DNA from 4 places in the Pseudomonas shirazica genome. Region 1 is predicted to be linked to each of the others. Evidence: predicted binding sites of a transcription regulator. Region 1 holds the regulator's gene; each other region holds the start of a gene.
What was found. The regulator sigma-54, encoded in region 1, starts transcription at its own class of promoters, with help from an activator protein. The targets are predictions, from matches to a motif close to ANTGGCATNNANNTTGCTNT.
Positions count from the first base shown of each region.

Region 1 (7,883 bases):
CCCGGAAAAACTCACCGCCGGTGGTATCTGACACTGAGTCACGGCCCAAGCGTCAGCGGTGGCCGCGTTGGTCATCGCCCAACCCATGCCTACGGAATTCACTGATATGCCCCATACCTTGCCTGCACTGCCTTACGCTTACGCTGCGCTGGAACCGCACATCGACGCGCAGACCATGGAAATCCACCACACCAAGCACCACCAGACCTACGTCACTGGCCTCAACGCCGCCATCGAAGGCACCGAGTGGGCTGAGTGGCCGGTGGAAAAACTGCTCGGCGCGGTCGGGCAACTGCCGGAAGACCTGCGTGGTGCGGTGACCAACCATGGCGGCGGGCACGCCAACCACAGCCTGTTCTGGACCGTGATGTCGCCGCACGGCGGGGGAGAGCCGCAGGGCGCTCTGGCGCAGGCCATCGACGCCCAACTGGGCGGCTTCGATGCCTTCAAGGAGGCCTTCACCAAGGCTGCGCTGACCCGCTTCGGCAGTGGCTGGGCCTGGCTCAGCGTGACCCCGCAGAAAACCCTGGTAGTGGAAAGCAGCGGCAACCAGGACAGCCCGCTGATGCACGGCAACACGCCGATCCTCGGCCTGGACGTGTGGGAGCATGCCTACTACCTGAAGTACCAGAACCGTCGTCCGGAATACATCGGTGCCTTCTACAACGTCATTGACTGGGCGGAAGTGGAGCGCCGCTACCTCGAAACCCTGAAGTGAGTCTCCCCGGTATGCGCTCCCAGATGATGTCTGTCAGCCGCGTGCGCCTGTTTCGCCTGTTTCGCCTGGCGCTCGGGACTTTGCTGTTGCTGGCAGGCACTGCGTTGCTATTGGCGCGCGGCTTCGCCTGGTTGGACCTGGCCTGGCCCGCTTGGGGATGTTCATCGGTTTGCGCCGGATGATGGGGTGTTCACCGGCTTCGCTGTGGGAGCGGCTTTAGCCGCGAACATCGGCGCAGCCGGTGCCATGCACCGCGTTGGATTCTTCGCGGCTAAAGCCGCTCCCACAGGGTACGCGTACCGCTTGCGGATTCAGTTCTCTACGCGACAGCGCAGCCAAAAGGACTGGGCAATCTCCTAAAGGCTTTTTTGTGCAAAAAAGCTGTTCCCACACGGACCGTGCGGGCCTGCGAACTTTATTCGCCTTCGTCGAAATAATTGTTGATCAGTTCGACCAGCGCTGCCATGGCATCGTCGTCCTGCTCGCCTTCGGTATGCAGGTGCACCTGGGTGCCTTTGCCGGCCGCCAGCATCATCACCGCCATGATGCTCTTGCCATCCACCAGCTTGTCCGGCGCACGGCCAACCCTGACCTGGCAGGGGAAGCGGCCGGCAACGCCGACGAACTTGGCTGCCGCCCGGGCATGCAGACCCAGCTTGTTGATGATGGTGATTTCACGGGCGGGCATCGTGGGGCGGATCCTTGGGCTAGAGGTCGCGGTGGCGGACCTGGACGTTTTTCAGGGATTGCTGCAACAACTGGCCAAGGCGTTCGGTGATGTACACCGAGCGGTGGTGGCCGCCGGTGCAGCCAATGGCAATGGTGACGTAGGCACGGTTGCTGGCAGCGAAGCGGGGCAGCCACTTGAGCAGGTAGCTGGAAATGTCGTTGAACATCTCTTCGACATCCGGCTGTGCGGCCAGGTAGTCGATCACCGGTTGGTCGAGGCCGGAGTGCTCACGCAGCTCGGGCTTCCAGTAAGGGTTGGGCAGGCAGCGCACATCGAACACCAGGTCGGCATCGACCGGCATTCCTCGCTTGAAACCGAACGACTCGACCAGGAACGCGGTGCCAGGCTCGGGCTGGTTGAGCAGGCGCAGCTTGATCGAATCACGCAGCTGGTACAGGTTCAGGCTGGTGGTGTCGATCTTCAGGTCGGCCAGGTCTGCAATCGGCCCCAGCAATTCGCTTTCCACCCGGATCGCTTCCGCGAGCGAGCGGTTGGCGTTGGTCAGCGGGTGGCGTCGGCGGGTTTCCGAGAAACGCTTGAGCAGTACGTCTTCGTCGGCATCCAGGTACAGCACGTCGCACTGGATATGCCGGGCGCGGGCTTCTTCGAGCAACTCGGGGAAACGCGTCAGGTGGCTGGGCAAGTTGCGCGCGTCGATCGACACGGCGACCTTGGGTTGCTGCAACTCGGTGTTGATCAGCGCATTTTCCGCCAGTTGCGGCAGCAGCCCGGCGGGCAGGTTGTCAATGCAGTAGAAACCGTTGTCTTCCAGGACATCGAGGGCGGTGCTCTTGCCGGAGCCGGACCGGCCGCTGACGATGATCAGGCGCATGTTCAGTGCTCGTTCTGTACGTCCAGGACAACCTGGAACAGGGCCTCGCTGCTGGTGGCCGCACGCAGGCGATCACGGACCTCCTTGCGATCGAGCATGCTGGCAATCTGGCGCAGCAATTCCAGATGGGCATCGGTGGCGGCTTCTGGCACCAGCAGGACGAACAGCAGGTCCACCGGCGCGCCATCGATGGCGTCGTAGTCGATAGGCGCTTCCAGGTGCAGCAGGGCGCTGACCGGAGCGGAACATCCTTCAAGCCGGCAGTGCGGGATGGCGATGCCGTTGCCGAAACCGGTCGAACCGAGTTTTTCCCGGGCGACCAGTTTTTCGAAGACGTCTTGCATCTCCAGTTCGGGCACTTGTTCGGCGATGACGGTGGCGACCTTTTCCAGGGCGCGCTTCTTGCTGCCGCCCGGCACGTTCACGAGGGAACGGCCGGGGGTCAGGATGGTTTCAAGTCGGATCATGGATGAGGGGGATCAGCGGGCAGCTGCACCTTGCAGCAGGCTTTGCTGTTTTTCCTTGTGTTTTTTCAGTTGGCGGTCGAGCTTGTCGGCCAAGGCGTCGATCGCTGCATACATGTCTTCGTGTTCGGCGTTGGCAACCACTTCGCCGCCGGGAATCTGCAAGGTCGCCTCGACCTTTTGCTGCAGCTTCTCGACTTTCATGATGACCTGCACGTTGGTGATCTTGTCGAAGTGACTTTCCACGCGAGCGAGCTTTTCAAGCACATAATCGCGCAGTGGCTGGGTGACTTCTACATGCTGTCCACTGATATTGACTTGCATACAGCTTCTCCTTTGTTGCCCGTGCATAAAGAGGCAGGTCTTGCACCTGCCCCACAAACGCTGTGGCACATCTCAGGGGCTACATCAGTCGCTTGCGCTCGCTCGACGGTGCGATGCCGAGGGACTCGCGGTATTTGGCGACGGTGCGACGGGCTACCTGGATGCCTTGTGCCTCCAGTAAACCAGCGATCTTGCTGTCACTCAATGGCTTTTTCTGATTTTCCGCCGCAACCAGTTTCTTGATGATCGCGCGGATCGCCGTAGACGAGCATTCTCCGCCTTCGGAGGTGCTGACGTGGCTGGAGAAAAAGTATTTCAGTTCGTAGATGCCACGCGGGGTGTGCATGTATTTCTGCGTGGTTACCCGCGAAATGGTCGACTCGTGCATGCCCACCGCTTCGGCAATGTCATGCAGTACCAACGGCTTCATCGCTTCGTCGCCGTGGTCGAGGAAGCCGCGCTGGTGCTCGACGATCTGCGTGGCCACCTTCATCAGGGTTTCGTTGCGGCTTTGCAGGCTCTTGATGAACCAGCGCGCTTCCTGCAGCTGGTTGCGCATGAAGGTGTTGTCGGCGCTGGTGTCGGCCCGGCGCACAAAACCGGCGTACTGCGGGTTGACGCGCAGGCGCGGAATGGCCTCCTGGTTCAGCTCCACCAGCCAGCGGTCGCTGTCCTTGCGCACGATGACGTCGGGCACCACATACTCGGGCTCGCTGGACTCGATCTGCGAGCCGGGGCGCGGGTTGAGGCTTTGTACCAGCTCGATGACCTGGCGCAGCTCGTCTTCCTTGATTTTCATGCGACGCATCAGCTGGCTGTAATCACGGCTGCCGAGCAGGTCGATGAAGTCGGTGACCAGGCGCTTGGCTTCCGTCATCCACGGGGTGCTGGCGGGCAGCTGACGCAATTGCAGCAACAGGCATTCGCCAAGGGTGCGGGCGGCAACGCCTGCTGGCTCGAACTGCTGGATGCGGTGCAGAACCGCTTCGACCTCGTCCAGCTCGATATCCAGCTCCGGATCGAAACCGGCGCAGATCTCCTCGAGGGTGTCTTCCAGGTAGCCCTGGCCGTTGATGCTGTCGATCAGGGTGACGGCGATCAGGCGGTCGGTGTCGGACATCGGAGCCAGGTTCAGTTGCCACAGCAGGTGGCTTTGCAGGCTTTCGCCGGCCGATGTGCGGGTGGTGAAGTCCCACTCGTCGTCGTCGTTGCTCGGCAAGCTGCTGGCACTGGTCTGGTAGATGTCTTCCCAGGCGGTGTCGACCGGCAGTTCGTTGGGGATGCGCTCGCTCCATTCACCGTCTTCCAGGGTGTCGGCACTGGTGGTGCTTTCCTGGAAGCTGTTGTCCTGGACTTCGGCGGCCGGCTTGTTCTCGGCGTTGTCCGCCATCGGGTCGCTGTTGTCGAAGTCGTCGCCGTCTTCCTGACGTTCGAGCATCGGGTTCGACTCCAGCGCTTCCTGGATTTCCTGTTGGAGGTCCAGGGTGGAGAGCTGGAGCAGGCGGATGGCCTGTTGCAACTGCGGTGTCATCGTCAGTTGCTGGCCCATTTTTAGGACGAGCGATGGTTTCATGGCTGGGGCTTAATACCTTGTTCGCCGGCGCGCATGCGCCATCCACTACACGAGGGCGCCGGGGCGCCAGATCAAGCAAGTTTTATGCCTTAAATTGTAGCGTTTGCCTAGAGTACCGTAACACTTTACCCCAGGTTCCAGGGCGATTTGCCAGTACTCCAGGCGCGTGCCGGGCTCAGAGCCGGAACTCGTGGCCCAGGTAAACTTCTTTGACCAGGTCGTTGGCCAGGATGGTTTCGGCGTCGCCTTCGGCGATCAGTCGGCCATCATTGACGATATAGGCGGTTTCGCAGATATCCAGGGTCTCACGCACGTTGTGGTCGGTGATCAGTACACCGATGCCCTTGGCCTTGAGGTGATGGATGATCTGCTTGATGTCGCCGACCGAAATCGGGTCGACACCGGCAAACGGTTCGTCCAGCAGGATGAACTTGGGTGCGGTCGCCAGTGCGCGGGCAATTTCCACGCGGCGGCGCTCACCACCGGACAGGCTCATGCCGAGGTTGTCGCGAATGTGGCTGATGTGGAATTCCTGCAGCAGGCTTTCCAGCTCTTTGCGCCGGCCGTCGCGGTCGAGTTCCTTGCGGGTCTCGAGGATGGCCATGATGTTGTCGGCCACCGACAGCTTGCGGAAGATCGAGGCTTCCTGCGGCAGATAGCCGATGCCCGCGCGGGCGCGACCGTGCATGGGCTGGTGGCTGACATCGAGGTTGTCGATCAGCACGCGCCCCTGATCTGCCTGGACCAGGCCGACGATCATGTAGAAGCAGGTGGTCTTGCCGGCGCCGTTGGGGCCGAGCAGGCCGACGATCTGGCCGCTGTCGATAGACAGGCTGACGTCACGTACGACTTGCCGCCCCTTGTAGCTCTTGGCCAGGTGCTGGGCTTTGAGGGTTGCCATTTACTCGGCCTTCTTCTTGGGCTGGATCACCATGTCGATACGCTGACGCGGCGAGGTCACGTTGCCACCACGACCGGCGGTCGCCACCTGGGTCTGGGTGTTGTAGACGATCTTCTCGCCTTCGGTGGTGTTGCCTTCGTTCTCGACCTTGGCGCGGTCGGTGAGTATCACCATGTCCTTCTGCGACTGGTACTGGATGGTCACCGCCCAGCCTTTCATCTTGTCCGGCTTGGCTGCGCTCTGCTGCTGCTCGAAGTAGGCCAGGTTGCCCACCGAGGTCACCACGTCGATGTCGCCGGAGGCGGAACGGGTGATGGTCACGGTGTTGCCTTTGATCATCATCGAACCCTGGGTGATGATCACGTCGCCGGTGTAGGTGGCCACGCCCTGCTTGTCGTCCAGGTGGGCGTTATCGGCCTGGATGCGGATAGGCTGGTCACGGTCATTCGGCAGGGCGAGGGCGCTCGCGCTTCCCAGTGCTGCGCTCAGGCTGAGCAAAAGGGGGAGGGTTTTAACGAGCCTCATACTGTCCTCTTACGTTAGAGAGCAAGTCCATCTTGCCTTCTTTCAAATACGCTTTCATTCCTTTGCCCGTAGTTGTGCCACCGGCGCCGTCGATTCTAACGGCTTGCTCGGTCTGCGCATATTGCTTCTGCGGGAACACGGTCATGCGTGAGCTGGTAATGATCATTTCACGCTGCTTTTCGTCGGTGCGGGCGACCCGTACGTTGTCGATCAGTTCGACTTCGCTGCCGTCCGGGTTGACCTCGGCGCGGGTGCTCTGTACGTGCCACGGGTATTCGGTACCGCGGTACAGGTGCAGGTCCGGCGTGGTCAGCAGGGTGATTTCGCTGGCTTTCAGGTGTTCGACCTTGTCAGCGGTCATTTCGTACTGCAGCTTGCCGTCGGGCAGGAACTGCACGCTGTGGGCGTTGACTGCGTAGTAGTCGATGGCGCTTTCGTCGACCTGGGCCACAGGCTTGTCGAGGAAGCTTTCCGGGCTGACATTCCAGTAGCCGATCGCCACCAGCAGGGCGGCGATCACCGCGAGCAGCGCAATGTTGCGGGCTTTCTTGCTGAACATGGGCAGCCTTACAGGTAGTTGGCGTTGGCAGCGTCCAGGGTGCCCTGGGCCTGCATGATCAGTTCGCAGAATTCACGGGCCGCACCTTCGCCGCCACGTGCCTGGGTCACGCCATGGGCGTGCTGGCGAACGAACGGCGCGGCGTTGGCCACCGCCATGCCCAGTGCGACCCGGCGGATCACCGGCAGGTCGGGCAGGTCGTCGCCAAGGTAGGCCACTTGAGCATAGCTCAGGCCCAGTTCGGCGAGCAGGCCGTCCAGCACCACCAGTTTGTCCTCGCGGCCCTGGTACAGGTGCGGGATGCCGAGGTTCTTCGCCCGGCGCTCGACCACCGGGGTCTTGCGCCCGCTGATGATCGCGGTGGTCACGCCCGAGGCCATGAGCATCTTGATGCCCTGGCCGTCGAGGGTGTTGAAGGTCTTGAACTCGCTGCCGTCCTCGAGGAAGTACAGACGCCCGTCGGTGAGCACGCCGTCCACGTCGAACACTGCCAGCTTGATTTCCTTGCCGCGTTGCATGAGGTCCTGGTTCATTCCATCGCTCCTTTACATCACGCCGGCGCGCAGCAGGTCGTGCATGTTCAGGGCGCCGGTGGGGCGGTCCTCGCGGTCCACCACCACCAGAGCGCCGATCTTGTGGTCTTCCATGATCTTCAGGGCCTCGGCCGCGAGCATTTCGGCGCGGGCCGTCTTGCCGTGCACGGTCATGACCTGATCGATCAGGGTGGTGTGGACGTCGATGTTGCGGTCCAGGCTGCGGCGCAGGTCGCCGTCGGTGAAGATCCCGGCCAGCTTGCCGTCGGCTTCGACGATCACGGTCATGCCCAGGCCTTTGCGGGACATTTCAAGGAGTGCGTCCTTGAGCAGGGTGCCGCGGGGCACCTGGGGCAGTTCGTCGCCGGCGTGCATCACGTTCTCCACCTTGAGCAGCAGGCGGCGGCCCAGTGCACCACCCGGGTGCGAGAAGGCAAAGTCCTCGGCGGTGAAGCCGCGGGCTTCGAGCAGGGCAATGGCCAGCGCGTCGCCCAGCACCAGCGATGCGGTGGTGGAGGAGGTGGGGGCCAGGTTCAGCGGGCAGGCCTCTTGTTCGACGCGGGCGTCGAGGTTGACCTCGGCAGCCTGGGCCAGGGGCGAGTCCGGGTTGCCGGTCAGACTGATCAGCTTGATGCCCAGGCGCTTGATCAGCGGCAGCAGGGTGACGATTTCGGCGGTGCTGCCGGAATTCGACAGGGCAAGGATGACATCATCGCGGGTGATC
Region 1 is NZ_CP063456.1:4,267,088-4,274,970, reverse strand. Features, by position in the region: gene IMX18_RS19730 (class II fumarate hydratase) at 1-31, shown strand, start outside; gene IMX18_RS19725 (superoxide dismutase) at 107-718, shown strand; gene IMX18_RS19715 (HPr family phosphocarrier protein) at 1,134-1,406, opposite strand; gene rapZ (RNase adapter RapZ) at 1,426-2,280, opposite strand; gene ptsN (PTS IIA-like nitrogen regulatory protein PtsN) at 2,283-2,747, opposite strand; gene hpf (ribosome hibernation-promoting factor, HPF/YfiA family) at 2,760-3,068, opposite strand; gene IMX18_RS19695 (RNA polymerase factor sigma-54) at 3,148-4,641, opposite strand; gene lptB (LPS export ABC transporter ATP-binding protein) at 4,817-5,542, opposite strand; gene lptA (lipopolysaccharide transport periplasmic protein LptA) at 5,543-6,067, opposite strand; gene lptC (LPS export ABC transporter periplasmic protein LptC) at 6,054-6,626, opposite strand; gene IMX18_RS19675 (KdsC family phosphatase) at 6,635-7,159, opposite strand; gene IMX18_RS19670 (KpsF/GutQ family sugar-phosphate isomerase) at 7,172-7,883, opposite strand, start outside.

Region 2 (7,883 bases), 1.4 Mb from region 1:
GTCCTGGATGAATTCCAGGGCCTGTTCCAGGGTGTGGCGAACCGGCGGTACCAGGGCGATGACTTCGTCTTTGCCCGAAGCACGCATGTTGTCGAGCTTCTTGCCTTTGGTCGGGTTCACGCCCAGGTCGTTGTCACGGCTGTTCAGGCCGATGATCTGACCGTTGTAGATGTCCTGACCGTGCTCGATGAACAGCTTGCCGCGAGCCTGCAGGGTTTCCAGCGAATAGGTCAGCGCCTTGCCGGTCTCGATCGAAACCAGTACACCGTTCAGGCGACCGGACATCTGGCCGGCTTTCATGGTGTCGTAGCGATCGAAGATCGAGGTCAGGATGCCTGCACCGTTGGTCAGAGTCAGGAACTGGTTACGGAAACCGATCAGACCACGAGCAGGTACGTTGTACTCCAGACGTACACGGCCTTTGCCATCCGGCGCCATGTTGGTCAGGTCGCCCTTACGCAGGCCCATTTCTTCCATGACCTTGCCCTGGGATTCTTCAGGGATGTCGATGGTGACGTTCTCGAACGGCTCCTGCTTCACGCCGTTGACTTCGCGGATGATCACTTCAGGGCGGCCTACAGCCATCTCGAAGCCTTCACGACGCATGGTTTCGATCAGAACCGACAGGTGCAGCTCACCACGGCCGGAAACCTTGAACTTGTCAGCCGAGTCGCCTTCTTCAACGCGCAGTGCAACGTTGTACAGCAGCTCTTTGTCCAGACGTTCCTTGATGTTACGGCTGGTGACGAACTTGCCTTCCTTGCCGCAGAACGGCGAGTCGTTGACCTGGAAGGTCATCGAAACGGTCGGCTCGTCAACGGTCAGTGGCTTCATCGCCTCGACGTGGTTCATGTCGCACAGGGTGTCGGAGATGAACAGCTCGTCGAAACCGCTGATGCAGACGATGTCGCCAGCCTGGGCTTCTTCAACGTCGACGCGGTGCAGGCCGTGGTGGCCCATCAGCTTGAGGATACGGCCGTTACGCTTCTTGCCTTCGGTGTCGATGGCAACAACCGGGGTGTTCGGCTTGATACGACCACGGGCGATACGGCCAACGCCGATAACACCGAGGAAGCTGTTGTAGTCCAGAGCGGAGATCTGCATCTGGAACGGGCCATCGACGTCAACGTTCGGCGCCGGTACGTTGTCGACGATCGACTGGTACAGCGGGGTCATGTCTTCGGCCATGTCGGTGTGGTCCAGACCGGCGATGCCGTTCAGGGCCGAAGCGTAGACAACCTGGAAGTCCAGCTGATCATCGGTGGCACCGAGGTTGTCGAACAGGTCAAAGATCTGGTCCAGAACCCAGTCAGGACGCGCGCCCGGGCGGTCAACCTTGTTGATCACGACGATCGGCTTCAGGCCAGCTTCGAAAGCCTTCTTGGTCACGAAGCGGGTTTGCGGCATCGGGCCGTCCTGGGCATCGACCAGCAGCAGCACGGAGTCGACCATCGACATTACACGCTCAACCTCGCCACCGAAGTCGGCGTGGCCGGGGGTGTCGACGATGTTGATGTGGTAGCCGTTCCAGTTGATGGCGGTGTTTTTCGCCAGGATGGTAATGCCGCGCTCTTTTTCCTGGTCGTTGGAGTCCATCACGCGCTCGTCGTTGAGCTCGTTACGCTCCAGGGTGCCGGACTGGCGCAGGAGTTTGTCGACCAGGGTGGTTTTACCATGGTCAACGTGGGCGATGATGGCGATGTTACGCAGATTTTCGATCACAACTGTATCTCGATCAGAGGATTCGGTTGCCGCCAGTGTAGGCGGCGAATATGTATGGTTTGAGGCTCAGCGGGCCCGGTGGTCGGGAGGGCGATGGCGGATGCTGCCGCCATACAGCCCTGGCGTCTTATGCCGGACGATAAACACGCACATTGGCATGTCCCTCACTGAGCAGGTGGTGTGCGTGCAGACGGCTCATCACACCTTTGTCGCAATACAGCAAGTACTGGCGGTTGGCATCCAGCTGCTTGAACTTGCTGTTGATGGCATAGAACGGCATGGCCTGGACTTCGATACCGTCCAGCACCAGAGGTTCGTCTTCCTGGGCATCGGGGTGACGAATGTCGATAACGATCTGGCCGGGCAGCGCCTCGGTCACTTCCTCAATTTCGATGTCCTTGCCCAGTTCGTCGATCACATGGTCGATGGAGATCAACCGGGCGCGTTCCAGGGCGCGCTCCAGCACGGCCATGTCGAACTGCTTCTCTTCATGCTCCATGCGGTGGCGCTTGGCGTGAGTGGTCGGGTTTACCGAGATCACGCCGCAGTATTCTGGCATGTGCTTGGCGAAGTCGGCAGTGCCGATCGCGTAGGCCTGGTCGATGATGTCCTGCTTGTGGCTGGCCAGCAGGGGGCGCAGCACCAGCTTGTCGGTGGCCGAGTCGATGATCGACAGGTTCGGCAAGGTCTGGCTGGACACCTGGGAAATCGCTTCGCCGGTGACCAGGGCATCGATCTCCAGGCGGTCGGCCATGTGCGCGGCACCACGCAGCATCATGCGTTTGAGGGTCACGCCCATGTAGCTGTTGTCGACCTTGTTCAGAATCTCGCCGACCACTTCCTCGAACGGCACGCTGATGAACAGCACGCGCTGGCTGCTGCCGAACTTCTTCCACAGGTAGTGAGCCACTTCCATCACGCCCAGCTCGTGGGCACGGCCACCGAGGTTGAAGAAGCAGAAGTGGGTCATCAGGCCGCGGCGCATCATCTGATAAGCCGCCACGGTCGAGTCGAAGCCACCGGACATCAGTACCAGTGTCTGCTCCAGGGCGCCCAGCGGGTAGCCGCCGATGCCCTGGTGCTGGTTATGGATCACGTACAGGCGCTGGTCGCGGATTTCGATGCGCACCAGCACTTCCGGGTTCTTCAGCTCGATGCCGGCGGCGCCGCACTGCTGGCGCAGCTGGCTGCCGACGTAACGGTCGACGTCCATAGAGGTGAAGTCGTGGTGACCACCGCGCTTGCAGCGCACGGCGAAGTGCTTGCCGGCCAGCAGGTGGCCGAAGTGCTGCTTGCACTTGGCGACGATGTCATCGAAGTCGCCGAGCGGGTATTCCTCTACCTGCAGGAAGTGGGTGATACCCGGGGTGCAGGTGAGGCGCTCGATCATCTCGCGCTGGACCTTTTCGTCTTCGACGCGGGTGACCACTTCGAGATTGTCCCAGACACCATCGACCACGAGCTCAGGATCGAGGTCCTTGAGCACGTTGCGGATGTTCTTGCCGAGCTGGCGGATGAAGCGCTTGCGCACCGGCCGGCTCTTGATGGTGATTTCTGGGAAGACTTTGACGATAAGTTTCATTGGTTAACAGCGCGCGCAGGGCCTGCCGAAAATGAGGGGCGCGAATTATAGCGGAAATTGCTCAGGATTTGACCAACTTTTGTACAGAAGGTCGGATTTATATTGCCTGCACCGGCCTCATCGCCGGCAAGCCAGCTCCCACAGGCTATCCACAGTTCTCAAGACCTGCGCCCTACCTGTGGGAGCTGGTTGCCGGCGATGAGGCCCTCAAAGAAAGCACACAACTCAAGCAATGCACACTATTGGTGCACCGCTACCAAAATTCGCATCTTAAGAGTGCACTTCTCCCCAGCAACCCACCCCCAGATGCCCGCAAACGCCCCCTTTTATCCCGCCCTCGCCATTTTCGGGCACTGGCATGCAATTTGCTCCCTTGTGAGGCAGGTAAGCTTGGCCGACTATCCGCGCCCGGCAACACCCTTTTTCCAGGGCAGCGGCCCACCGCGCTCTAGACCATCCGGAGGACAACATGTCGAAGTCGGTTCAACTCATCAAAGATCATGACGTCAAGTGGATTGATCTGCGTTTCACGGACACCAAAGGCACTCAGCACCACGTGACCATGCCGGCGCGTGATGCACTGGAAGACGACTTCTTCGAAGTCGGCAAGATGTTCGACGGTTCCTCCATCGCTGGCTGGAAAGGCATCGAAGCCTCCGACATGATCCTGATGCCGGTCGACGAAACTGCCGTACTGGACCCGTTCACCGAAGAGCCGACCCTGATCATCACCTGCGACATCGTCGACCCGTCGAGCATGCAGGGCTACGATCGTGACCCTCGCGCCATCGCCAAGCGCGCCGAAGAGTACCTGAAGAGCACCGGCATCGGTGACACCGTATTCGCAGGCCCGGAGCCAGAGTTCTTCATTTTCGACGAAGTGAAGTTCCAGTCGGACATCTCCGGCTCGATGTTCAAGATCTTCTCCGAGCAAGGCTCGTGGATGACCGGCGCTGACGTGGAAGGCGGCAACAAAGGCCACCGTCCAGGCGTGAAGGGCGGCTACTTCCCGGTTCCGCCGTTCGACCACGACCACGAAATCCGTACTGCCATGTGCAACGCACTGGAAGAAATGGGCCAGACCGTCGAAGTTCACCACCACGAAGTGGCGACTGCCGGCCAGAACGAAATCGGCGTCAAGTTCAACACCCTGGTGAAGAAGGCTGACGAAGTACAGGCGCTGAAGTACGTCGTGCACAACGTTGCCGACGCCTACGGCCGCACCGCTACCTTCATGCCGAAGCCACTGTACGGCGACAACGGCTCGGGCATGCACGTGCACATGTCGATCTGGAAAGACGGCAAGAACACCTTCTCGGGTGAAGGCTATGCCGGCCTGTCCGACACCGCCCTGTACTTCATCGGCGGTATCATCAAGCACGGTAAGGCCCTGAACGGCTTCACCAACCCGTCGACCAACTCCTACAAGCGTCTGGTCCCAGGCTTCGAAGCCCCGGTAATGCTGGCCTACTCGGCTCGCAACCGTTCCGCCTCGATCCGTATTCCTTACGTCGGCAGCCCGAAAGCCCGCCGTATCGAAGCTCGCTTCCCGGACCCATCGGCCAACCCATACCTGGCCTTCGCGGCCCTGCTGATGGCCGGCCTGGACGGTATCCAGAACAAGATCCACCCAGGCGATGCTGCCGACAAGAACCTGTACGACCTGCCGCCTGAAGAGGCCAAGGACATTCCGCAGGTTTGCGGCAGCCTGAAGGAAGCTCTGGAAGAGCTGGACAAGGGCCGTGCGTTCCTGACCAAGGGCGGCGTGTTCTCCGACGACTTCATCGATGCCTTCATCGAGCTGAAGAGCGAAGAAGAAATCAAGGTCCGCACCTTCGTTCACCCGCTGGAATACGAGCTGTACTACAGCTGCTGATCTGATCGGCGCCTCGCGCCGATGACATGATCACGAACGGCCTCCTTCGGGAGGCCGTTTTCGTTTCCGTGGCTGCGTCCTCGATTTCATACAGAACCGGCAGATGCCGCTGACATTTCGCCGCCCCCCTCAGCACGCAGGGTAGGCGTCCCTTCAGTCAAAGGACATCACGCCATGCGCAAACTTCTACCTGCAATGATTACCGTATCCGCCCTCCTCACCGGCTGCGCCAGCAATGGCACCGCGCCAGGCCAGGCAACGTCACAGGTGCTTCACCGCGCCACCGGCAGTTGGGACGGTACTCCCTATCTCGATTACCCCGAAGGACGACCAGTGCTGTCGCTTGTGAAAGTCAGCATTCCCGCCCACACCACCCTTGGCTGGCACTGTCACCAGGCGCTCAATCTAGGCTATCTGACCGAGGGACGACTCGAGGTGGAAACCCGCGACGGCAAGCGGACAAGCCTGGTTGCAGGCCAGACGCTGGCCGAACTTCAAGGGGAAGTGCACCGCGGGCACACCACTGGGCAGCCCGCCACTGTCATGGTGTTCCACGCAAGCAATGAAGACCTTGCGTTTTCAACGCCAGAAGCCGAATGCCCGCCAACTGTGCGATAAACCCTGAAACCACCTATGCTCCATATTGGTGCGCGCTGTGGACTAACGCCCCCGAATGCACCCCAAAAGCGATCACATGAACCGTTTAATCAGTTCATTCTGGTGCGAATTTTCCCGTTTCCAGGGCTTTATCGGCAAATTCCGCTTCTTTTCGGAGCCTTGGTTTGGTTCTTGCATTTTTTGCCCAAAGACTGGAATCAGCGGATCCACCGCGCGCCCGACCATGGCCGCGCCCATGCCCGACACGCGCCAAAAGAGGTCGACGACGCCCTATGACCATCAGCGATGCCCAGCACCGTCTACTTCTGGACAACCTGACCACCGCCACGCTGCTGCTCAACGCCGAGCTGCGCCTGGAGTACATGAACCCGGCCGCGGAAATGCTTCTGGCAGTGAGTGGCCAGCGCAGCCATGGGCAGTTCATCAGCGAGCTGTTCACCGAGTCGACCGAAGCGCTCAGCTCGCTGCGCCAGGCGGTCGAGCAGGCGCATCCGTTCACCAAGCGCGAAGCGCAGCTCACCTCGCTGACCGGGCAGACCATCACCGTCGACTACGCGGTTACGCCGATCCTGCACCAGGGCCAGACCCTGCTGCTGCTCGAGGTGCACCCGCGCGACCGGCTGCTGCGCATCACCAAGGAAGAGGCCCAGCTGAGCAAGCAGGAAACCACAAAGATGCTGGTACGCGGCCTGGCCCATGAAATCAAGAACCCCCTCGGCGGCATTCGCGGCGCAGCTCAGCTGCTGGCTCGCGAGCTGCCTGAAGAAGGCCTGCGCGACTACACCAACGTGATCATCGAGGAAGCCGATCGCCTGCGTAACCTGGTCGACCGCATGCTCGGCTCGAACAAGCTGCCGTCGCTGGCCATGACCAACATCCACGAAGTGCTTGAGCGGGTCTGCAGCCTGGTCGAGGCCGAAAGCCAGGGTTGCATCACTTTGGTGCGCGATTATGACCCCAGCCTGCCTGACGTATTGGTCGACCGCGAGCAGATGATCCAGGCCGTGCTCAACATCGTGCGCAATGCCATGCAGGCGATCAGTTCGCAGAACGAACTGCGCCTGGGCCGCATCACCCTGCGCAGCCGTGCCCTGCGCCAGTTCACCATCGGCCATGTGCGCCATCGCCTTGTGGCGAGGGTGGAGATCATCGACAACGGCCCGGGCATCCCGCCGGAACTGCAGGACACCCTTTTCTATCCCATGGTCAGCGGTCGCCCGGACGGTACCGGGCTGGGCCTGGCCATTACCCAGAACATCATCAGCCAGCACCAGGGCCTGATCGAGTGTGAAAGCCATGCAGGCCACACCGCATTCTCGATCTACCTGCCCCTGGAACAAGGAGCCACCGCCTCATGAGCCGAAGTGAAACCGTATGGATCGTCGACGATGATCGCTCCATCCGCTGGGTCCTGGAAAAAGCCCTGCAACAGGAAGGCATGACCACCCAGAGCTTCGATAGCGCCGATGGCGTCATGGGCCGCCTGGCACGCCAGCAACCTGACGTGATCATTTCCGACATCCGCATGCCGGGCACCAGCGGCCTCGACCTGCTGGCACAGATCCGTGAGCAGCACCCGCGCCTGCCGGTCATCATCATGACCGCCCACTCCGACCTGGACAGCGCCGTTGCGTCGTACCAGGGCGGTGCATTCGAGTACCTGCCCAAGCCATTCGATGTGGACGAGGCGGTCTCGCTGGTCAAGCGCGCCAACCAGCACGCCCAGGAGCAACAAGGGCTGGATGTGCCGCAGAGTCTGGCGCGCACCCCGGAAATCATCGGTGAAGCACCGGCAATGCAGGAGGTGTTCCGCGCCATCGGCCGCCTCAGCCACTCCAACATCACCGTGCTGATCAACGGTGAGTCCGGTACCGGCAAGGAGCTGGTGGCCCACGCCCTGCACCGCCACAGCCCGCGTGCGGCCTCACCGTTCATCGCCCTGAACATGGCAGCCATCCCCAAGGACCTGATGGAGTCCGAGCTGTTCGGCCATGAAAAGGGCGCCTTCACCGGCGCCGCCAACCTGCGCCGAGGGCGCTTCGAGCAGGCCGACGGCGGCACCCTGTTCCTCGACGAGATCGGCGA
Region 2 is NZ_CP063456.1:5,660,743-5,668,625, reverse strand. Features, by position in the region: gene typA (translational GTPase TypA) at 1-1,722, opposite strand, end outside; gene thiI (tRNA uracil 4-sulfurtransferase ThiI) at 1,850-3,304, opposite strand; gene glnA (type I glutamate--ammonia ligase) at 3,774-5,180, shown strand; gene IMX18_RS26090 (cupin domain-containing protein) at 5,355-5,798, shown strand; gene glnL (nitrogen regulation protein NR(II)) at 6,071-7,156, shown strand; gene ntrC (nitrogen regulation protein NR(I)) at 7,153-7,883, shown strand, end outside.
Region 2: glnA (type I glutamate--ammonia ligase) is a predicted target of sigma-54. The motif match lies at 3,657-3,676, and genes of this name have one in related genera.

Region 3 (7,883 bases), 2.6 Mb from region 1:
CGTCGGCACCGATCAGCGCCGACAATTCGCGCACCGCACCGTCGCGCTGGTCGAGCAGGTCGTTGGGCTGGCCATTGACGGCCGTCATCTTGGAGATCTGGCCGTTGAGGTCGGCAATCGACTGGGTCAGGGCGTTGACCTTGTCAGCGATCGACGCCATGTTGGCATTGATGTCGCTGTTCTGCTGGTTGAGCTGCGCCGACAGGGTATTGAAGCGCTTGGCCAGGGACTGCGCGCTGGTCAGCAGCAGTTGGCGCGAGGCGTCCTCGCTCGGCTTGGCCGCAGCATCCTGCATCGCACTGAAGAAGCTTTTCAGTGCAGCGGTGATACCGGTGTCGCTGCTCGAAAGGGCGGTATCCAGCGGCGTGATCTGGTTCAGGTACGAGGTGGCATCGCTGCTCAGCGAGGTGGTGCTGCGCAGCTGGTTCTCGAGGAACGCGTTATAGACCCGGCGCACATCCGCCAGGGTAGTACCGCTGCCGATGAACACCTGGCCGACTTGTTGCCCGCCCTTGGTCTTCTGCACGTTCTGCTGGCGCGAGTAGCTTTCGACATCGGCGTTGGCGATGTTGTTACCGAGGGTGTACATCCCCGATTGCGCGGCGCCAAGCCCCGACATACCAATGTTGATCAGACTCGCCATGGTTCCATGCCCTTAAAGTTTCGTTGCGGTACCGAGCATTGCGTAGTGCTCGTACGACTTCATCTGTCTTGCGATCTGCGAGATCTTGCTGGCGTAATTCGGGTCGGTGGCGTACCCGGCCTTTTGCAACTCTTGCACGAACTGCTCTGGTTTATCGGCGGCCTTCACCGCATCTTGATAGCGCGAATTGTTCTGCAGCAGGCTGACCAGGTCGTGGAAGCTGTCCTGGTAGGAATCGTAGGAGCGGAACGCCGCCGTCTCCTTGACGAACTGGCCATCGCGGAACTCGCTGGTGATCGCCCGCGCCTCGCCACCTTCCCAGTTGCCGGTTGCCTTGATGCCGAACAGGTTGTGGCTGCTGCTGCCATCGGTGTTGCGCATGACCGATTTGCCCCAGCCGGTTTCCAGGGCGGCCTGCGCCACCAGGTAGCGTGGGTCGATACCGATGCGCTTGGCCGCCTGCTCGGCCATCGGCAGCATGGTGGCGACGAACTCGTCGCTGTCGGCAAAGGCCTTTTTCGGTGCCAGCGGTGGCTGGGCCACGGCGCGCCCGAGGATGCGCAGGCCGTTGTCCGGCACGGCGAAGGCCTTGGCCACTTGCTGGCCGTCACGGGCCTGCACGGCTGCGGTATTGGTGCTGGCCGCCGACGGCACGATGCCGGCCATCAGGCGGTCGGTGAGCTTGCTCGGCAGCGCCAGGCGTCGCGAATTGAGCGCGGCGACGTCGTTGCGGGTGGCGGTCGACTGGGCGGCATGCACGGGCTCGGCCACCTTGTTGCCCCACAGCGTCGGGGCATTGCCCTCGATGCGCGGAAACGGGCTGGTGTTGGCCGGCGTGCCCTTGTTCTTCGACAGCTGGCGCACCAGTACGTCCTGCAGCCCGATACCGCCGCCTTCGCGAGACATGCTCACGGCCAGTTGCTGGTCGTACATGTCGCGGTACTGCTTCACCGTTTCGGTGTTCATCGGGTTGTCGTCGGCCAGCACGTCGCTGGCCTTGCGCGAGGCCTTGAGCATTTCGCTGATGAACAGCGACTCGAACTCCTGGGCCACCTTGCGCACGTTGGCGTCGCTGTCGCGATCGCCATGCTTGAGCGAGCTCAGGCGGTTGAGGTCGGTGTAGGCGCCGCTGTCGGCGCTGCCGGAAACCAGGCTTTTGCTGTTCATCCGCGCCGTCCTCAGATCACGATCAGGTCGGCCTGCAGGGCGCCGGCCTGTTTCAGGGCTTCGAGGATGGCCATCAGGTCGCTGGGCGCTGCGCCCACCTGGTTCACCGCACGGACGATTTCATCCAGCGTGGTGCCCGGGCCGAACTTGAACATCGGCTTGGCTTCCTGCTCGGCGTTGACCCGCGAGCGCGGCACCACGGCGGTCTGCCCATTGGAGAACGGCCCCGGCTGGCTGACGATCGGGTCTTCGGTAATGGTCACGGTCAGGCTGCCGTGGGTCACCGCGGCCGGCGACACCTTGACGTTCTGGCCAATGACGATGGTGCCGGTGCGCGAGTTGATGATGACCTTGGCGACCGCCTGGCCCGGGTCGATCTCGAGGTTCTCGAGGATCGACAGGTAGTCCACGCGCTGGCTCGGGTCCATCGGCGCAGTGACCCGTACCGAACCGCCGTCCACGGCCTGGGCCACGCCCGGGCCGAGCAGGTCGTTGACCTTGTCGACGATGCGCTTGGCAGTGGTGAAGTCGGGGCGGTTGAGGTTCAGGGTCAGGCTGTTGCCCTGGTTGAAGCCGCTCGGCACTGCACGCTCGACGGTAGCACCGCCAGGGATACGACCGGCCGACGGAACGTTGACGGTGATCTTCGAACCGTCACGGCCCTCGGCATCGAAGCCGCCCACCACCAGGTTACCCTGGGCCACGGCATAGACGTTGCCGTCGATACCCTTGAGCGGGGTCATCAGCAGGCTGCCGCCGCGCAGGCTCTTGGAGTTACCGATCGAGGACACGGTAATGTCCACCACCTGGCCTGGCTTGGCGAACGCCGGCAGGTCGGCATGCACCGACACTGCCGCAACGTTTTTCAACTGTACGTTGCCGGAGCCGGCCGGCACCTTGATGCCGAACTGCGACAGCATGTTGTTGAAGGTCTGCAGGGTGAACGGCGTCTGGGTGGTCTGGTCACCCGTGCCATTGAGCCCCACCACCAGGCCGTAACCGATCAGCTGGTTGGAGCGCACGCCAGAAATGCTGGCGATGTCCTTCAGGCGCTCGGCCTGGGCGCCGAAGGCACAGGACAGGAGCAGGGTTGCGGCAATCAGCTGCCTCACGTTGAACATGGTCATCCGTACTCAGAAAGGCCAAAGCGGGCTGATGAAGAAGCGGTCCAGCCACCCGGGCTGGCTGGCATCGGCGAACGAGCCGGTACCGGAATAGGTGATGCGCGCGTCGGCCACGCGAGTGGACGGCACGGTGTTGTCGGTGGCGATGTCGTCGGCGCGGATCATGCCGGCGATGCGCACCAGCTCTTCGCCGGTGTTCAGGGTCAGCCATTTCTCGCCGCGCACGGCGATGATGCCGTTGGGCAGCACTTCGGCCACGGTCACGGTGATGGAACCGGTCAGGGTGTTGCCCTGAGTGGCCTTGCTGTCGCCCTTGGTGGCGCGCTCGCCGCTGTAGCCGGCCTCCAGCGACAGGTCACCACTGCCGAACGGGTTGTTGGTGTTCGGCGTAGTGCCGAACAACGATGTCAGGCCGATGTTGGCGTTGCTGTTTTTCTGGATCTGCGAGCCGGCGTTCTTGCTGGCCGATGTGCGCTCGTTGAGGGTGATGGTGATGATGTCACCCACCCGGAACGCCTTGCGGTCGCTGTACAGGTTCTGCTCGAAGCCGGCCTGGTAGATCGAACCGTTGTTGGCCGCTGCCGGCAACGGGGTGCGCGGCAGTACCGGCGCGTAGTACGGGTCGTTGGGCTTGGGCGTCGGCGCGACGCAACCTGCCAGCAACACCGCCCCCCCCAGGGCGAAAACGGACAACAGACGATTCATGACGCTTACCTCACGGGTGCAACGGAGTGACGGGGTTAGAGCTGCCTGCTTCAGAGCTGTTGAGTAACGAACGACAGCATCTGGTCAGCCGTGGAAATGACCTTGGAGTTCATCTCGTAGGCACGCTGGGTAGTGATCATGTTCACCAGCTCTTCCACGGTGCTGACGTTGGAGTTTTCCAGGGTCTGCTGCAGGGTGGTGCCGAAACCGTTCAGGCCCGGGGTGCCGACTTGCGGCGCGCCACTGGCGGCGGTTTCGAGGAACAGGTTGTCGCCAATCGCCTGCAGGCCGGCCGGGTTGATGAAGTCGGCGGTCTGGATGTTGCCGATCACCTGCGCAGCCGGGTTGCCGGCGGTGGTGATAGACACGGTGCCGTCCTGGCCGACGGTGAAGGTCTGCGCGTCGTTCGGCACGACGATGGCAGGTTCCAGGGCGAAACCGTTGGCGGTGACGATCTGGCCGTCGGAGTTCAGGTGGAAGGTACCGTCACGGGTATACGAAACGGTGCCGTCCGGCTGCAATACCTGGAAGAAACCACGGCCGTTGACCGCCATGTCCAGCGGGTTTTCCGTGGTTTGCAGGCTGCCGGTCTGGAAGTTCTTCTGGGTGCCGACGATGCGCACACCAGTACCGACCTGCAGGCCGGAAGGCAGCTCGCTGTCCTGGGTGGACTGCGCGCCCGGCTGGCGTTTGATCTGGTACAGCAAGTCCTGGAACTCGGCGCGATCACGCTTGAAGCCGGTGGTCGAGACGTTGGCCAGGTTGTTGGAGATGACCGTCAGGTTGGTGTCCTGGGCGGACAGGCCGGTTTTAGCGACCCAAAGAGCCGGAAGCATGTAAGTTCTCCTCGTGCGCCTGTTTTACGGCACTCGTTCAAAAGTGATTAGCCGATTTGCAAAACACGCGCCATGGCTTCGTCGCCTTCCTTGGCCGCGTTCATCATCTTCACGTGCAGTTCGAATTGACGGGACAGCGCCAGCACCGAGGTCATTTCTTCCACGGCGTTGACATTGCTGCCTTCCAGGAAGCCCGACACCACCCGCACGTTGACGTCGGCGTCTGCCGGCTGGCCGTCGCGGGTATGGATCAGGCCATCCAGGCCCTTGGTCAGGCCTTTGGTATCGGGGTTGACCAGCTTGATGCGGTCGACTTCGGCCATCACGCGCGGGTCTTCCCCCATGGAGCGGATGCTGATGGTGCCATCGGCGCCGACTTCGACCTTCTGCTCTGGCGGAATCGCAATCGGGCCGCCGTTGCCGATCACCGGCATGCCGTTGCCGGCACGCAGCACACCAAGGGCATCGATGTTCAGGCTGCCGGTGCGTACGTAGGCTTCACTGCCATCGGGCGCCTGCACGGCGATGAAGCCCTTGCCGGTCACCGTCACATCCAGATCGCGGCCGGTTTCCACCATCGGACCTTCGCTGAAGTCGGTGGCCGGGCGCTCGGTCATGGCAAAGGCGCGCGACGGAAAGCTGTCGCCGAACACCGGCATCGAGCGGGCCTGCTCCAGGTCTCGCTGGAAACCGTTGGTGGAAATGTTCGCCAGGTTGTTGGCGTGCGCCTTCTGGGCCAGCGCATTCTGGCTCGCGCCGGTCATGGCCACGTAAAGCATCTTGTCCACAGTCATCCTCCATTGCACTGGCGGTCGTTTGCCGCTCGCCGTTGCTATGCGAGCTAGAAAGCAAGTTCCGAACCAACTTTGCGAAATCATGAAAAAGCCCGTGGATACGGGCTTTCGAGGGGGCAGTCGACGTGTTGGACGCCGGTTATCCGGCGCTTGGTTGCCGATGACGGCAAACCTGTACCGGCCTCTTCGCGGGTGAACCCGCTCCCACAGGCACAGCGCGACACCTGTGGAGCGGGTTTACCCGCGAAGAGGCCAGTACAGGTTTATTCAAGGCTCGCGGCAAGCGCCGTTGCTGTAGGGGCCGGCGAACTTCTTCCAGCCATCCCCCGGCGGCCATTGCGAGCAGACCAGGCGCCCGTCCACCTGGCTTTCCCAGCGCCACCAGGGCGCGGTACCGGCCTGGGCCTGGTACAGGCAGAAAGCAGCGACCAATGTGACAACCAGCCTTTTCATGACCCCTCCGGCAAAGACGACGACCCCCTTCATGACAAAGGGGTTCGCCCACATACACTCAGCCAGCAACCATCAGGCCATCTGGATGACGGTCTGCATGATGGTGCTTTCAGTGGAGATAGTCTTGGCGTTCGCCTGGTAGTTGCTCTGCGCCTTGATCAGCTCGACCAATTCCTGAGTCAGGTTCACGTTCGAGCCTTCCAGCGCGTTGGACTCGACGCTGCCCAGGGTACCTGTCTTCGGTGCATCGATGCCTGGGATGCCGGAGGTGTAGGTTTCGGTCCAGCGGGTACCACCAATCTGCTGCAGGCCCTGCTCGTTGGCGAAGCTGGCCAGGGCCACCTGGCCAATGGCGCGGGATTGCTGGTTGCTGAAGCTGGCGAACAGCACACCCGTCGAGTCGATGCTCAGGCTCGACAGGATACCGGTCGCGTAGCCGTCCTGAGACTGCGACATGCGCGCGGTCTCGGTGTTGTAGGAAGTGGTGCTGTTCATCGCCAGGCGCATGCCATCGGCATTGCCTACCGCGCCATTGGAGATCCAGTTACCCGCAGAATCCTCCACCGCCGGCACCCAGCCAGTCATGGTGAAGGTATTGTTGGTCACGGTGAACGACGAGCCCGCCGGGTGCCCGGTATTGTCCGCAGTCATGCTCTTGACCGAGCCATCGCTATTGAAGCTGATGGTGCCAGTCAGCGGCACGGTGGAGGATGGGGAAAACGGGTTGCGCCCATCGACCAGGGTGTACATGGTCCACTCATTGGTGCCAGTCTTGCGATAGAACTGCTCCATGGTGTGCTCGTTACCCTGGCTGTCGTACACCTTGGTCGGGAAAGACTTGGTGTAAGTCGTCTGATCGGAAGGATCGAACGGCAGGTTCGGCACCATCACGCCAGTGCCATCGTCCACTTCCAACGGGATGTCGGCGGCCGAAGAATTCAGGTTGATGCCCTGGTCGATCAGCGATGTTGCCTTTGGCTGCAGCGCCGACGTATCGATCTGCAAATCGGTCAGCACGCCCTTCTGGATCTTGCCAGTCGAGTCGGCGGCATAGCCCTGCAGGCGCAGGCCGTCCGAGGTAACCACGAAGTTGTCCTTGCTGGCCTGGAAAGCACCCGCACGGGTGTACACGCGCGAGCCGTTATCGGACAGCACGAAGAAGCCCTGCCCCTGGATCCCCATATCCAGCACGTTGCCGGTGGTGTTGACGTCACCCTGGGTGAACTGCTGGGAAACCGCTGCCAGGCGCACGCCGTTACCCACCTGGTTCTTGCCAACACCCAGGCGGTTGGAACCTGCATAGACATCGGCGAACTCGGCACGCGACGACTTGAAGCCATTGGTGTTGACGTTGGCGATGTTGTTGCCGGTGACATCCAGTTGCTTGTTTGCTGCGTACAGACCGCTAAGGCCGATATTGAAAGACATGAATTCGCTCCTTTTGCCGCTCTAGCGGGCCTTAGATACCGATGGTTTGCACGTCGGAGAGGGACACTTTGCCAACACCGGCGAGGTTGAGCACCATTTCGCCGGCGGCACTGAAACTGACGCTGGTCACCTTGGCTGGCAACAGCGTGTTCATCTGCACCGACTTGCCATCCACCGTGGTGGTGGCAGTGAAGGTGTAAGTACCAGGATCGACTTTCTCACCACTGCTGTTGGTACCGTCCCAGATGAAATCGGCGTAACCGGCTTTCTGCTCGCCCAGCTCGATGGTCTTGACGGTATTGCCGTCCTTGTCCTTGATGGTGATCTTCGCTTCGCCGATGGCTTGCGGCACGACGAACTGCGCATTGAAGCTTTCTGCGGTGTCGACCACGGCCTTGTCGTTCTGCACTACCACCGAACGCCCGACCAGCGACGACGCCTGCAGGGCCTGGGACGAGGCCATGGCGCTGGTGATGGAGTTGACCGATTCGTTCAGCGAGGTAATGCCTTCCAGGCTGCTGAACTGCGCCAACTGGGCAACGAACTCACCGTTGTCCTGTGGGTCCAGCGGGTTCTGGTGCTGCATCTGGGTGACCAGCAACTGCAGGAACGCGTCCTTGCCGAGCGAGTCGTTGCCGGTCTTGGATGCGGTGTCCGTGGTCTTCTTGGTGCTGGTGCCTACACCCGACGCCGCGAGCACGTCGTTGAGGTTCACACCGTTGGTATCGATTGC
Region 3 is NZ_CP063456.1:1,092,776-1,100,658, reverse strand. Features, by position in the region: gene flgK (flagellar hook-associated protein FlgK) at 1-643, opposite strand, end outside; gene flgJ (flagellar assembly peptidoglycan hydrolase FlgJ) at 656-1,810, opposite strand; gene IMX18_RS05040 (flagellar basal body P-ring protein FlgI) at 1,822-2,931, opposite strand; gene flgH (flagellar basal body L-ring protein FlgH) at 2,944-3,639, opposite strand; gene flgG (flagellar basal-body rod protein FlgG) at 3,690-4,475, opposite strand; gene IMX18_RS05025 (flagellar basal body rod protein FlgF) at 4,523-5,263, opposite strand; gene IMX18_RS05020 (hypothetical protein) at 5,537-5,722, opposite strand; gene flgE (flagellar hook protein FlgE) at 5,795-7,150, opposite strand; gene flgD (flagellar hook assembly protein FlgD) at 7,182-7,883, opposite strand, start outside.
Region 3: IMX18_RS05025 (flagellar basal body rod protein FlgF) is a predicted target of sigma-54. The motif match lies at 5,321-5,340, and genes of this name have one in related genera.

Region 4 (7,883 bases), 2.7 Mb from region 1:
CGGTGCTCAGTGCCTGGGCCTCGCTGGCCAGGTCGTTGAGCACCGGGGTGCTTTCCTCGACCAGGTCCATGGTGCGATTGGCCGCGCCCTCGGTGAGCCTGACGACGTACGACAGGCGCTCGGTGGCGTCGGTTATCTGCGACACCTCCTCGGCCTGCGGCATGGTCGGGTCGATCTGGAAACTGACAATGGCACTGTGCAGCTCGCGGGTCAGCTTGCCGACTTCCTGGTACAGGCCGCGGTCGCGGGTCTGGTTCAGCTCGTGAATCAGCTGCACCGCCTCGCCGAAACGGCCCCGCTCCAGGCTTTCGACCAGCTCCTGGGCATGCTTCTTCAGGGTCGATTCGAACTCGCCCAAAGACGTTTGTGATGAATCCATGGCGCGCCCCCTGACGTGACTCAGCCGTTGACGCGTTCGAAGATCTTCTCGATCTTTTCTTTGAGCACCTGGGCGGTGAACGGCTTGACCACGTAGCCATTGACGCCGGCCTGGGCCGCTTCGATGATCTGGTCGCGCTTGGCTTCGGCGGTCACCATCAGCACCGGCATGGTTTTCAGGCGATCGTGGGCACGCACCTTGCGCAGCAGGTCGATGCCGGACATGCCAGGCATGTTCCAGTCGGTCACCAGGAAGTCGTAGTGGCCGTTCTCCAGCATCGGCAGCGCCGTGGTGCCGTCATCGGCTTCTTCGGTGTTGGTGAAGCCCAGGTCACGCAACAGGTTCTTGATGATCCGCCGCATCGTCGAAAAGTCGTCAACGATGAGGATTTTCATGTCTTTGTTCAAGTAGACCTCCAAGCAGTCTCAAACGCGCTCGGCCCCGAGCGCGCATTCACAATTCGGTACAACGTAGAAAACGACTGCAACGACAGCGGGCTCAACGCGCCCGCCATTCCCCCAGGCGGCTGCGCAGGCGCGCGGCACACTGGCTGTGCAACTGGCTGACCCGCGACTCGCTGACCCCCAGCACCTCACCGATTTCCTTGAGGTTCAGCTCTTCGTCGTAGTACAGCGCCAGCACCAGGCGCTCACGCTCCGGCAGGTTGGAGATGGCCTCGGTCAGGGCGGCCTGGAAGCGCTCGTCCTCCAGGCCGCGCGCAGGTTCTACCTGGCCACTGGCGCCATCCTCATGCAGCCCTTCGTGCTCGCCGTCCTGCAACAGGTCGTCGAAGCTGAACAGGCGGCTGCCCAGGGTATCGTTCAAGATCCCGTAGTAATCATCGAGACTCAATTGGAGTTCGGCAGCAACTTCATGATCTTTAGCGTCACGGCCGGTTCTGGCTTCAACCGCACGCATCGCGTCGCTGACCATGCGGGTGTTGCGGTGCACCGAACGCGGTGCCCAGTCGCCCTTGCGCACTTCGTCCAGCATGGCCCCGCGGATGCGGATGCCGGCGTAGGTTTCAAAGCTGGCGCCCTTGCTGGCGTCGTACTTGTTGGCCACTTCCAGCAGGCCGATCATGCCGGCCTGGATCAGGTCCTCGACCTGCACGTTGGCCGGCAGCCGCGCCAGCAGGTGGTAGGCGATGCGCTTGACCAGCGGGGCGTAGCGTTCGATCAGCTCGTACTGGGCGTCTTTCGACGCTCGGCTGTACATCTTGAAACCGCTGGCGTTCATAGCACTGGACCCGCGCTGGTGGGTTGCACCAGACGCTCGACAAAGAACTCCAGATGGCCACGCGGGTTGGCCGGCAGCGGCCAGCTGTCGACCTTCTGGGCTATCGCCTTGAAGGCCAGCGCGCATTTGGAGCGTGGGAAGGCTTCGTACACGGCACGCTGCTTCTGCACCGCCTTGCGCACACACTCGTCATACGGCACAGCGCCCACATACTGCAGGGCAACGTCGAGGAAACGGTCGGTGACCTTGGTCAGCTTGGCGAACAGGTTACGGCCTTCCTGCGGGCTCTGCGCCATGTTGGCCAGCACGCGGAAACGGTTCATGCCGTAGTCGCGATTGAGCAGCTTGATCAGGGCGTAGGCATCGGTGATCGAGGTGGGTTCATCGCATACCACCAGCAGCACTTCCTGGGCGGCGCGGACGAAGCTGACCACCGAATCACCGATACCGGCCGCAGTGTCGATCACCAGCACGTCGAGGTTGTCGCCGATTTCGCTGAACGCCTGGATCAGCCCGGCATGCTGGGCCGGGGCCAGGTGCACCATGCTCTGCGTGCCCGAGGCAGCCGGCACGATGCGCACACCACCGGGGCCCTGCAACATCACGTCGCGCAGCTCGCAGCGCCCTTCGATGACATCGGCCAGGGTCCGCTTGGGGGTAAGGCCCAGCAGCACGTCGACATTGGCCAGGCCCAGGTCGGCGTCGAGCAGCATGACCCTGCGGCCAAGCTCGGCCAGCGCCAGGGACAGGTTCACTGAAACGTTAGTCTTGCCGACGCCACCTTTGCCACCGGTCACGGCGATCACCTGTACGGGATGCATGCTACCCATGTCTGTTCTTTACCTTGTCTCGCTGGGACTCAGGCCACACGTAGGGCAATTCTGCGTACCCCTTGGCATAGCTACCTTGCACACATTTCATCATCAACCCGCTCGCCGTGGGTTGTGATAGAGATCAGCGAACATATCGGCCATGGCCTCTTCGCTGGGCTCGTCCTGCTGCTGCACATTGACCGCGCGGGAGACCAACTGGTGCCCCCGAGGCAGGTGCAGGTCGTCAGGAATGCGCGGCCCGTCGGTCAGGTAGGCCACTGGCAGTTCATGACTGATGGCAAGGCTCAGCACATCGCCAAGGCTCGCCGTTTCATCGAGTTTGGTCAGGATGCAACCGGCCAGGCCGCAGCGCTTGTAGCTGTGGTAGGCGGCGGTCAGCACCTGCTTCTGGCTGGTGGTGGCCAGCACCAGGTAGTTCTTCGCGGCAATGCCACGCCCGGCCAGGGTATCCAGTTGCATGCGCAGGGCCGGGTCGCTGGCCTGCAGGCCGGCGGTATCGATCAGCACCACGCGCTTGCGCAGCAGCGGCTCCAGCGCCGCAGCAAGCGACTGGCCCGGGTCGACGTAGGTCACCGGCACGTTGAGGATGCGGCCCAGGGTCTTGAGCTGCTCCTGGGCGCCAATGCGGAAGCTGTCCATGCTCACCAGCGCCAGGTTCTGCGCGCCGTACTTGAGCACGTAGCGGGCGGCCAGCTTGGCCAGGGTGGTGGTCTTGCCCATGCCGGCCGGGCCGACCATGGCAATCACCCCACCCTCTTCGATCGGCTCGACCTCGGGGATTTCGATCATCCGCGCCAGATGCGCAAGCAACATGCGCCAGGCCTGGCGTGGCTCGTCGATCTCGGCAGTCAGGTCCAGCAGCTCACGGGCGATCGGCCCGGACAGGCCGATACGCTGCAGCCGGCGCCAGACGGTGGCCTGCTGCGGCTTGCTGCCTTGCAGCTGGTTCCAGGCCAGCGAGCCGAGCTGCACTTCCAGCAGCTCGCGCAGGCCCGACAGCTCGGAGCGCATGGCATCGAACAGGCGCGGGTCGACCGGCGCCGACGCAGGCGCTGCAGCAGCCTCGGGAACATCGACATGCGGTTCGATCAACGGCTCGGCGGCGGTCAGCGACTGCCCGGCGAACAATTGGCGGTTGTTGTCGCTGCTATCCTGGCGGTGGCCCAGCTCGGCCTGGGCAGTGGCGATGCGCGTATGGGTCTTGCGCAGCTCTTCTTCCAGTTCGGCGTTGGGCACACGGGGGGCCAGGGCGGACAGCTTGTAGTCCAGCGCGGCCGTCAGCTCGACACCGCCGGCGATGCGACGGTTGCCGATGATGGCGGCATCGGCGCCCAGCTCATCACGGACCAGTTTCATGGCCTGACGCATATCGGCGGCGAAAAATCGCTTAACTTGCATTATCCCCTACCTCAGCCGTTAGGGCCCACGGTGGCAATGATGGTGACTTGCTTGTTGTCCGGTATTTCCTGATACGCCAGAACATGCAAATTCGGTACAGCCAGGCGGCCGAAACGCGACAGCATGGCGCGGATCGGGCCGGCGACCAGGAGGATGGCCGGCTGGCCCTGCATTTCCTGGCGCTGGGCCGCCTCGATCAGCGAACGCTGCAGCTTCTCGGCCATGCTCGGCTCCAGAAGAACACCGTCTTCCTGACCTTGCCCGGCCCTTTGCAGACTATTGAGCAAAATCTGTTCCAACCTTGGCTCCAGGGTAATCACTGGCAGCTCCGACTCAACGCCGACAATGCTTTGCACGATGGCGCGACACAATCCGACGCGCACCGCCGCCACCAGCGCGGCGGTATCTTGACTCTTGCCGGCGTTGTTCGCGATCGCCTCGGCGATACTGCGGATATCGCGTACGGGTACCTGTTCCGATAACAGCGCCTGCAGCACCTTGAGCAGGCCCGACAACGAAATGACACCCGGCACCAGCTCTTCTGCAAGTTTAGGCGATGCCTTGGCCAACACCTGCAGCAGTTGCTGGACCTCTTCATGGCCGATCAGCTCGTGGCAGTGCTTCTGCAGAATCTGGTTCAGGTGGGTGGCCACCACGGTACTGGCGTCGACCACGGTGTAGCCCAGCGACTGCGCCTGGGAGCGCTGGCCGACATCGATCCACACGGCTTCAAGGCCAAACGCCGGGTCACGCGCGGCAATGCCGTTGAGGGTACCGAACACCTGCCCCGGGTTGATTGCCAGTTCGCGATCCGGGTAGATCTCGGCTTCGGCCAGGATCACCCCCATCAGGGTCAGGCGATAGGCGCTGGGCTGCAGGTCAAGGTTGTCGCGGATGTGCACGGTGGGCATGAGGAAGCCCAGGTCTTGCGACAGCTTCTTGCGCACACCCTTGATCCGCGCCAGCAACTGGCCACCCTGGTTGCGATCGACCAGCGGGATCAGCCGGTAGCCGACCTCCAGGCCAATCATGTCGATCGGTGTGACGTCGTCCCAGCCCAGCTCCTTGGTTTCCAGCGCGCGTTGTGGCGATGGCAGCAGGTCCTGCTGGCGCTGCGCTTCCTGCAGCGCCTGCGCTTTGGCCTTCTGCTGTTTCTTCCACACCAGGTACGCGCCACCCCCGGCCAGCAGGCCAAGGCTGAGGAAGGCCACGTGCGGCATGCCCGGCACCAGGCCCATAACGATCATCAGCGCGCCGGACACCGCCAGGGCCTTGGGCGAATCGAACATCTGCCGGTTGATCAGCTTGCCCATGTCCTCGGAGCCCGAGGCGCGGGTAACCATGATCGCGGCAGCGGTCGACAGCAGCAGTGATGGCAATTGCGCCACCAAACCGTCACCGATGGTCAGCAAGGCGTACACCTTGCCGGCATCGCCAAAGCTCATGCCGTGCTGCAGCATGCCGATCAGCATGCCGCCGATCAGGTTGATGAACAGGATCAGCAGGCCGGCGATGGCGTCACCGCGGACGAACTTGCTGGCACCGTCCATCGAACCGTAGAACTCCGCCTCCTGCGCCACTTCGGCACGACGGTGCTTGGCCTGGGCCTGGTCGATCAGGCCGGCGTTGAGGTCGGCGTCGATGGCCATCTGCTTGCCGGGCATGGCGTCGAGGGTGAAACGCGCGCTCACTTCCGAGATACGCCCGGCACCCTTGGTCACCACCACGAAGTTGATGATCATGAGGATGGCGAACACCACGGCACCGACCACGTAGTTACCGCCGATCACCACCTCGCCGAAGGCCTGGATCACCTTGCCGGCGGCGCCGTGCCCCTCCTGGCCATGCAGCATCACAACCCGGGTGGAGGCCACGTTCAGGGCCAGGCGCAACAGCGTGGCCACCAGCAGGATGGTGGGGAACGCGGCGAAGTCGAGCGGGCGCAGGGCGTAGACGCAGACCAGCAGGACCACGATCGACAGGGCGATGTTGAAAGTGAAGAACACATCGAGCAGGAACGGCGGTATCGGCAACATCATCATTGCCAACATCACCAGCAGCAACAGCGGCACACCCAGGTTGCCCCGACCGAGCCCGGCCAGGTTGTTACGGGCGTTGCTGATTAACTGAGTGCGATCCACCGCGAGTCCTCTTGATGCAAAACTTTGACGCACAGGGGGCGCCTGGCGCTGGCATTGCAAGAAGCTTTCCAACTTTGCTCGATGGTGTTCACCCTGAGGGTTTTATCGCCTGCGAGATCGAGCGCCGCCCGCGCGGCGCTTCGCGGGTGTTCGCCTTGACGCTTTCTGCGCCTATGAAATCGAGCGCCGCCCGCGCGGCGCTTCGCGGGACAAGCCCGCTCCCACATTTGTTGCAACGTGGCCATGCCTGTGGGAGAGGTGTTGTCAGCCGGGGTGCAGGGCTTGAGATAGGTGATGCAGCAGCAATGCCAACTCAGAAATCCAGTCATCCCACCAAGGCAGGCAACCATGGCCTGACAGGTTTGGCACGTTGCAACAAATGTGGGAGCGGGCTTGCCCCGCGAAGCGCCGCGTGGGCGGCGCTCGATTTCACAGGCGCTGAAATGGCATGGCGAACACCGGTCAACTGTCGCGACGCAGGTCCGGCGGAATCGGCAGGTCGTCCTTCAGCGGCTCTGGCCGCTTGCCCTTGCCCGCCCTGTACTGGCGGATCTGGAACACATAGGCCAGCACCTGCGCCACCGCCAGGTAAAGCCCGGCAGGGATTTCCTGCTCGAGCTCGGTGGAGTAGTAGATCGCCCGCGCCAACGCCGGCGATTCGAGGATCTGGACCTTGTGCTCCACCCCAATCTCGCGAATCTTAAGGGCAATGAAATCCGTCCCCTTGGCCAGCAGCAACGGCGCTGCCCCGCCTTTCTCAGGGTCGTATTGCAAGGCCACCGCATAATGCGTCGGGTTGGTGATGATCACGTCGGCTTCGGGCACAGCCGCCATCATGCGCCGCTGCGAAGCCTCACGCTGAAGCTGGCGAATACGCTGCTTGACCTCGGGCTTGCCTTCGCTGTCCTTGTATTCGTCCTTGATTTCCTGCTTGGTCATCTTCAGCTTGTTGTGCGTCTGCCACAGCTGGAACGGCACGTCCGCCGCCGCAATCAACAGCAGCCCGGCCGACATCCACAACGCACTCCAGCCCACCACCTGCAGGCTATGGATGATCGCCTGCTCCAACGGCTCATTGGCGATCGCAAGCAGCGCCTGGCGGTCGTTGACCAGCACCACCACCGCCACGACCAGGATCACGAAAAACTTGGCGAGCGCCTTCAATAGCTCGGTCAAGGCGTTCATCGAGAACATGCGCTTGATCCCCGACAGGGGATTCATGCGGCTGAATTTCGGCTGCAGCAGGCTACCGGAGAACAGGAAACCGCCCAGGACTATCGGCGCGACGAAGGAAATCACGAACAACAGGATCAAGATCGGCTGCACCGCCCAGATGGCCATCTTGCCCGAGGCCAGCAGGAAGGCACCCATGGCACGTTCATCGACGATGAAGTCGCGGGTCAGGCTGAAGTTCATGCGCATGATCGCCAGCAGTGTCTCGGCCAGGTGGCCGCCGAACGCCAGCAGGCCACCGGCGCCGGCCAAGGTCACCGCCACCGTGTTCAGCTCCTTGGAACGCGCGATCTCGCCTTTCTCGCGGGCATCGCGCTTGCGCTTGTCGGTGGGTTCTTCTGTCTTGTCCTGACCGCTTTCGCTTTCCGCCATGCTCAGCGCGCCCTTGCCAGATCACGCAGCCATTGCAGCGCTTCGCTGGCCAATGCCTGGTAATGGGAAAGTATGTCGGCCAGGCCGACCCAGAAAATGAACATGCCCATGACCAGGGTCAGCGGAAAACCGATGGAGAAAATGTTCAACTGCGGCGCGGCACGCGTCATTACGCCAAAAGCGATGTTCACCACCAGCAGCGCGGCGATAGCCGGCAGGATCAGCAGCAGGCCGGCACCGAATACCCAACCCAGGCGCCCCGCCAGCTCCCAGAACTGATTGACCACC
Region 4 is NZ_CP063456.1:1,141,612-1,149,494, reverse strand. Features, by position in the region: gene IMX18_RS05270 (protein phosphatase CheZ) at 1-379, opposite strand, end outside; gene IMX18_RS05265 (chemotaxis response regulator CheY) at 400-774, opposite strand; gene fliA (RNA polymerase sigma factor FliA) at 878-1,618, opposite strand; gene fleN (flagellar synthesis regulator FleN) at 1,615-2,448, opposite strand; gene flhF (flagellar biosynthesis GTPase FlhF) at 2,542-3,849, opposite strand; gene flhA (flagellar biosynthesis protein FlhA) at 3,861-5,990, opposite strand; gene flhB (flagellar biosynthesis protein FlhB) at 6,453-7,595, opposite strand; gene fliR (flagellar biosynthetic protein FliR) at 7,598-7,883, opposite strand, start outside.
Region 4: flhA (flagellar biosynthesis protein FlhA) is a predicted target of sigma-54. The motif match lies at 6,044-6,063, and genes of this name have one in related genera.